3 regions of the Pseudomonas sp. ADAK18 genome follow, and region 2 is predicted to be linked to each of the others. Evidence: riboswitches for the same ligand, from Rfam matches in the RefSeq annotation. Region 2 holds a riboswitch; each other region holds the start of a gene.

Region 1 (2,260 bases), 1.8 Mb from region 2:
GGTCTGGGCCATGGCCGTGCCATCGATCACCGCCAGTACCGGCACACCAAAGTGCCGCGCCAAGTCGGCGCTGGAAGGCGTACCGTCGAACAAGCCCATGACACCTTCAATCAGGATCAGGTCGGCCTCCCCTGCCGCTTCCCACAGCAACCGGCGACTTTCCTGCTCACCGACCATCCACATGTCCAATTGATAGACCGGCGCACCGCTGGCGCGCTCGTGGATCATCGGGTCGAGAAAGTCCGGGCCACACTTGAACACCCGTACCTTGCGCCCAAGGTTGCGGTGCAAGCGGGCCAATGCGGCAGTGACGGTAGTTTTGCCCTGGCCTGACGCCGGTGCGGCGATTAGGACGGCAGGGCAATGACGGGGCTGATTCAAAGTTCGATGCCCTTCTGTGCCTTGATCCCAGCCTGGAACGCGTGCTTGAGCATGCCCATTTCAGTGACGGTGTCGGCCATTTCGATCAGCTCAGGCTTGGCACCGCGGCCGGTGACCACTACATGCTGCATCGGCGGGCGGGCTTGCAAGTCGCCAAGCACCTGATCCAGGTCGAGGTAACCGTGCTTGAGGGCGATGTTCAACTCATCCAGCACCACCAGGCCGATGGACGGGTCCTGAAGCATTTCCCGGGAAACTACCCAGGCGGCCTCGGCGGCGGCGATGTCGCGCTGACGGTCCTGGGTTTCCCAGGTAAAGCCCTCGCCCATCACATGGAAGCGCACTTGCTCGGGAAAGCGGCGGAAGAACAACTCTTCGCCCGTGCTGGTGCGGCCCTTGATGAACTGCACCACACCGCACTGCATGCCGTGGCCCATGGCCCGGGCGAGCATGCCAAAGGCCGAGCTGCTCTTGCCTTTGCCGTTGCCGGTCAGCACCAGCAGCAATCCGCACTCGTTCGGTGAATTGGCAATACGTTCGTCGATCACCGCTTTTTTGCGCAGCATGCGCGCCAGGTGGCGTTCGTCACGATCAGGGGAATCAGTCATGGCAGCTCTCCGTTGGGGCTGGACAAAAACGGCGGGCAGGAAAAGAAAAAACAGACAGCCAAGCATCGCCCACCGTGATGCTGTTGGATGAATCAGGCCGGTCTCCGGGCTCATGAGCGACGCTCTCTTCAAGAGCATGTCGGGGGTGCGCCTTCCCATATCGCGGGGCGATACAGTGGCTGAAAGCACCGTTTTGACTCATTTACCGTTGCGGGGGCAGCGCCGGGATCGCGGCCTCACTGTTGAAAAGTGTGCTCACTCACCGGCTTCCCTGTTTCACTCTGTCGACGCACACGCCACAGAGCACCTGAAACAAGCCGCGAAGGTTAGTGGGTTGGGGGTGGAGCGTCAATTAAAGCCGCCGACAGACTTGAACCATCAGCCTGCTAAGTGCCTCTATCACTACAGGTATTAAGGAGAAAACCATGCACAAGACCCGACTCGCCTTACTCATCATGGTCGCAAGCAGCCTCGCCGCCTGCGGTGAAAGCTCTAGCCTGCAAGTCTCCGACGGCACCGGGCCCTCGCCCAAACTGCCGGAACCCAACAAGACCCTGATCCCCACTGTAAACATCGCCCCGGCGATCGGCTGGCCTGAAGGCGTCAAGCCCACCGCAGCCGCCGGCACCCAGGTTGCAGCGTTTGCCGAAGGCCTGGATCACCCGCGCTGGTTGTACGTACTGCCCAACGGCGACGTGCTGGTAGCCGAAACCAACGCGCCACCCAAGCCGGATGACGCCAAGGGCATTCGTGGCTGGGTCATGGGGAAAGTCATGGGGCGCGCCGGTGCCGGGGTGCCCAGCCCGAACCGCATCACTCTGCTGCGGGATACCGACCACGATGGTGTCGCCGAAACTCGCACCGTATTCCTGGAAAACCTCAACTCGCCGTTTGGCATGACGCTGGTGGGCAACGACCTGTATGTCGCCGATTCGGATGCATTGCTGCGTTTCCCCTATCAGCCGGGCGAAACAGCCATCAAGGAGGCGGGAAGCAAGGTCGTCGATTTACCCGGCGGCCCGCTTAACCATCACTGGACCAAAAACGTGGTGGCCAGCAAGGACGGCAATAAGCTGTACGTCAGCGTCGGCTCCAACAGCAATGTTGCAGAGAACGGCCTGGAAGCGGAACAGGGCCGAGCCGCCATCTGGGAAGTGGACCGCGCCACCGGTCAGCACCGAATCTTCGCCTCAGGCCTGCGCAACCCCAACGGCATGGCGTGGGAACCCCAAAGCGGCAAACTGTGGACGGCGGTCAACGAGCGCGATGAA
Region 2 (2,260 bases):
TTCATGCTGAGTACTGATCGTCACGATTGCGGCGAAACAGCCAGGCACTGATCAGGCCCAAGGCCAGCCAGAACGCAACGTTGGTCAGCTGCGAGGCAATCTTGAACTGTGCTTCCAGGGCTTCAGGCGCCAGCATCGAATGGACTTCCGGTTGCGGCGCGCCAATCACGTGAGGCACCACTAGAATCGCCACGCCCAGCGCTTTCAGCAGCCAGTTGTGCCCGAACACAATCAACGCGATACCGGTAGCGGTGGAGGCCGCAGCACCGATCCACCAGATTTGCCGTTGCGCCAAGTCGGCGGCCGCAGTGCCCGGTAGCTCAGGCGGCAAGCCAAGGGTCGGCGCCAGCACGAAAGTGGCGTAACCGGCCAAGCCCCACAGCAGGCCTTGGGCCGTGCGGGTTGGCGCGCGCAAGGTGTAGAGACCCGCCAGCATCAGGGCAAAACCAACAGCGACCACCAGGTTACCGCCGGTGGTGGACAGCACGCGCTGCCAACCGTCTGCCGGCTCCCAGGCTTCGGCGTCATGGCCGTGAGCGGCGGCCGCGCCATCGGCGTGTTCATGCAATTCGGTGGCCGGGGCTTTCTCGAAGGTTTCCGCCTGGAGAATCAACGGGGCGACCCAGAAGCTTTGCAGCAGGGTCAGCAGCAGGGCGGCCAGCAGGCCAGTGAAACCTGCGGTTTGCGCAATACGCTTGATCATGTCGGCAGGTCTCAGTGGCACGGGAATGCGGCGCTGTGGCGGGTATCGTGGGCGGCGTTGTGCACGGCCTCGATATGCGAGAAACCGGCGAAATACACCAGGCACGCACCGAGGATCGACGCGCCAATGGCAGCGGTCAGGCGTTGGCTCAAGGTGGCAGTGCTGCTGGCGGTGTGCGAGGTGCTGCTGATGATCGACATGGCGCGTCCCTTTTCGAGTGTCAGGGTGAAACGAGCGCATGAAAACCCCGCGAGCCAGGCACGCAGGGCCTTAACAGCGCCCGCCCACCGCGGGTTTGTTATCTGATTTTTTCGGGCCGGTCTCCGGGCTTGCGAGGGACTTGACGTCAAAAAGCATCGCCTTCCCATGTCGTGTCGACACAGTGGCTCTGACGCTTCGCTCGCTTACCGTTGCGGGGGCAGCACCGGACTCGTCATAACCTCATGACTCACCGGTTTCCCGTTTCACCCTGTGAAGGGCACCCGAAACAAGATGTGTAGGAGAGCATGGGCGGGGATTCACGTCAAATACGCGATTACAAGCGTAAGTCCCAGCGCTTGAACAGCACGCTAGCGTTGACGCCGCCAAACCCGAACCCGTTGGATATCGCATATTCAATAGGCATCGACCGGGCTGCACCGCGCACCAAGTCAAGTCCTGCAGCCGCATCGTCCGGGTGGTCCAGGTTCAGCGTGGCGGGGGCAATCTGGTCGCGCAAGGCGAGTACCGTGAATATCGCCTCGATTCCTCCTGCGGCACCTAGCAGGTGACCGGTTGCCGACTTCGTTGCGCTGATCGCAACGCCTGCGTGTGCGCCGAATAACGCGTTGATGGCCGCCAACTCGCCGTTATCACCCACCGGGGTCGACGTTGCATGGGCGTTCAAATGCTGGATCTGCGCCGCAGTGATCCCCGCCTGTTGGATCGCCAGCTCCATTGCCCTGCGGGCACCAGACCCATCTTCCGGGCCGGAGGTCATGTGATAGGCGTCGGCGCTGGTGCCGTATCCCACCAGCTCCGCGATGGGGGTCGCGCCCCGGGCCAGCGCATGTTCGAGTTCTTCGATGACCAACAATCCGGCACCTTCGCCCATGACAAAACCGTCGCGGCCTTGATCGAAGGGGCGTGAGGCCAGCTCAGGAGTGGCGTTATAGCTGTGGGACAACGCGCGCGCAGCGGCAAAACCGCCCAGGCTGACCCGGTGAATACAGGCTTCGGCGCCGCCGCAAACGGCGATGTCGATTTCTCCCGCGCGAATCATCCGGGCTGCGTCGCCAATCGCTTGCACACCGGCGGCGCAGGCTGTGACGGGGGAGCCGAGCGGGCCTTTTAGCTGATGCTGGATCGACACATGCCCGGCGGCCATGTTGCCGAGGAACGAGGGAATGGTGAACGGCGACAAGCGTCGCGGGCCTTTGCTGTCCGCGGTCCGCACCGCCTCGGCAATCGCCGGAAAGCCGCCGACGCCGGAGGCAATAATGGTCGCGGTACGTTCCTGTTGCGATGCAGTTTGCGGATTCCAGCCGGCCTGGGCCAGGGCTTCTTGAGCGGCGGCCA
Region 3 (2,260 bases), 990 kb from region 2:
TATCGTTGAGGTTGTAGAGCGACGTGAGCATGCCGACGGTGGCACTGTCGCCGCCGCTCATGGCCTCGTGACGGATGCCGAGGCTGGGGTGCCAGTCGGGCAGGGCGTCGATCTTCGGTCGCAACTGGGTATACAGCGCATGGGCCTGGGCCTTGTTGTTGTCGATGATCAGCACATCGTCCTGGCCCTTGAACCACTGGTTGTCGGAGCCGAACACCAGCACATGATCACCGGGCAGTACCGCCTTGCCTTCGGCTTGTATGCCCCAGTCTGTGAAGCCCCAATAGTCGTTGTGATTCTTGACCGTGGTGCCGCCATTTTCGGTGTTGAGGATCTTGGTGTAGCGCGTGTCCCAGTCGTTGATATGACCCTTGATGAAGTAGCTCAGCTGCTCGTTGAGGCTCTGCTCGAAGGTCGCCGTGGCGATTTGCTGCACCCGGTCATTGGTGGTCTTGTGGTGGTTAGTGGCACCGGCGAAATCCAGGTTGGCGTCAGCATATTGGTAGAACAGCTCCAGCCGTGAGTCATCACCGAAAGACTGAATGGCTTTGCCGCCGAAGGTGCTGACTTCGTAGGAGCGCTTCTTGTCGGTGACGTTTCTCATATCACGGTTGCGAAACGGTTGGTAACCTTCGGAGACGTTACGGTTGACATACGCCAGCAAGCCCAGGTCGCCGAAGTCGTTGTTGAAAATCTTCTCTGCCCGTGCATCGCCGGTGGTTCCGCCGAACGTATCCACGCCCAGGTTCACCTCACCGGACACCTCGCGTGACTGCGGGCTGCGGGTGACGATATTGATCACCCCGGATACCGCCTGGGTGCCGAATAACAGGCTCTGCCCACCCTTGAGTACTTCAATGCGCTCGATGGCGTTGGCTGGCAGAGTGTCCAGGTACAGGCCGCCGTACAGGCGATTGTTCAGGCGCACGCCGTCCAGCAGGATCAGCGTGTCATCGTTACGTCCGCCCAACAGGGAATAGGTGCCGTAGTCGAACGGGCCGTTTTTTGGCGCGACGTAGAGACCGGGGATAAACATTTGCATGGCCCGCGAAACATCGGCGCCAGGGCCGGCGCGTTCGATCTGTTCACGGGTGACGACTTCCACCTTGCTGCCGTACTGAGCCATCTCGGCAACGGTGGTGGACTCCACCGAGGGTGCAGAAACGATCTGCTGCTTGAGCACCAAGACTGTTTCATCGGCGAGCAGGAGCGGGCTGAACAGGCAGCCCAACAGGGAAGTACAGGAACGTCGAATCATAGTCTTCTCGAAAAGTTTCTTTCGCAGAAGCACGCAGGAGAAGGCATCGAGCACACGCCAATACCGGCCCATGCCCGCCCACCGCAGGATTTTGCCAAACAGAAATTCCAGGCCGGTCTCCGGGCTCACGAGGCTCGATCCCTTCACCTTCCCATGGCGGATTGGCCACAGTGGTGTGTCGAAGGGGTCACTCGTATACCGTTGCGGGGGCAGCACCGGACTGGCTCGGAAAGAGCGTACCGGTTTCCCGTTTCACCCCATGCACGGCGGCATGAGGCACCTGAAACTGGGCGGCATCTGAACACTCGCAAGACCGTTCGTCAACTTGGGTAGGGAATTTTCAGGCCCTGAGGTGCAGGCGCAACGACGGTGAGGTGTTCAAGTGGCCTTAGCGTTCCAGAACGCCTCTGAATGTCGCACTTAACGCCCGCAACGTTTCTTTGGAGCGCCCGTCGCTGATCCGGCTGTACAGCACGACTTCGCTGACGGGCAGCGCGGGTAATCCCCACTGTGCGCTCACGTCCACCGCACCCGCCGGTGCCACGCGACGGGCGAGGGCTGCCACGCCCAAGCCGGCACTGACCGCTGCACCCACGGCCATGACGCCGCCGCCGACAAACACCTCGGTCCAGTCGATTCGCGCCTCATCCAGCGCTCGCACCGCCAGGTGTCGTACACCGCAGGGCGGGGCCATGGTCGCCATGCGCAACGGCGTGCCGGGCGTGTGCTGCCAGGTGGGCGCGGCGAACCAGCCAAAGCGCTCCACCACCAGCACTTCACCGTCCTGGCGATCGCCCTCGTTACGCACGATCACGGCGTCCAGTTCGTTGCGGTCGAAGGCCGCCACCAGGTCACGGGATGAGGCAATTCGTACTTCCAGAATCACCAGCGGATCGTAGGCGGCCAGGCGGCTGAGCCACACCGGCAGGTCAGGCCCGGCGACGTGGTCGCTGATGCCGATGACCAAACGGCGTGTTGTGCTGGCGCTCATATCACCCAAAG

Evidence for each region. A riboswitch is a leader RNA that binds a small molecule or an ion and turns the genes downstream of it on or off. The one in region 2 is predicted to bind cobalamin.
Region 1: it holds a riboswitch for cobalamin, as region 2 does, so the genes downstream of both, cobO (cob(I)yrinic acid a,c-diamide adenosyltransferase) here and HKK55_RS11645 (CbtB-domain containing protein) in region 2, are expected to answer to the same signal.
Region 3: it holds a riboswitch for cobalamin, as region 2 does, so the genes downstream of both, HKK55_RS07350 (TonB-dependent siderophore receptor) here and HKK55_RS11645 (CbtB-domain containing protein) in region 2, are expected to answer to the same signal.

What each region holds. Positions count from the first base shown of each region.
Region 1 covers NZ_CP052859.1:851,831-854,090, reverse strand. Annotated here, with positions in the region: gene HKK55_RS03925 (cobyrinate a,c-diamide synthase) at 1-381, opposite strand, end outside; gene cobO (cob(I)yrinic acid a,c-diamide adenosyltransferase) at 378-989, opposite strand; cobalamin riboswitch at 1,067-1,315, opposite strand; gene HKK55_RS03915 (sorbosone dehydrogenase family protein) at 1,415-2,260, shown strand, end outside.
Region 2 covers NZ_CP052859.1:2,621,141-2,623,400, reverse strand. Annotated here, with positions in the region: gene HKK55_RS11655 (cobalamin biosynthesis protein) at 1-5, opposite strand, end outside; gene HKK55_RS11650 (CbtA family protein) at 2-703, opposite strand; gene HKK55_RS11645 (CbtB-domain containing protein) at 715-903, opposite strand; cobalamin riboswitch at 1,000-1,204, opposite strand; gene fabF (beta-ketoacyl-ACP synthase II) at 1,239-2,260, opposite strand, start outside.
Region 3 covers NZ_CP052859.1:1,636,104-1,638,363, forward strand. Annotated here, with positions in the region: gene HKK55_RS07350 (TonB-dependent siderophore receptor) at 1-1,258, opposite strand, end outside; cobalamin riboswitch at 1,351-1,557, opposite strand; gene HKK55_RS07355 (LysR family transcriptional regulator) at 1,647-2,260, opposite strand, start outside.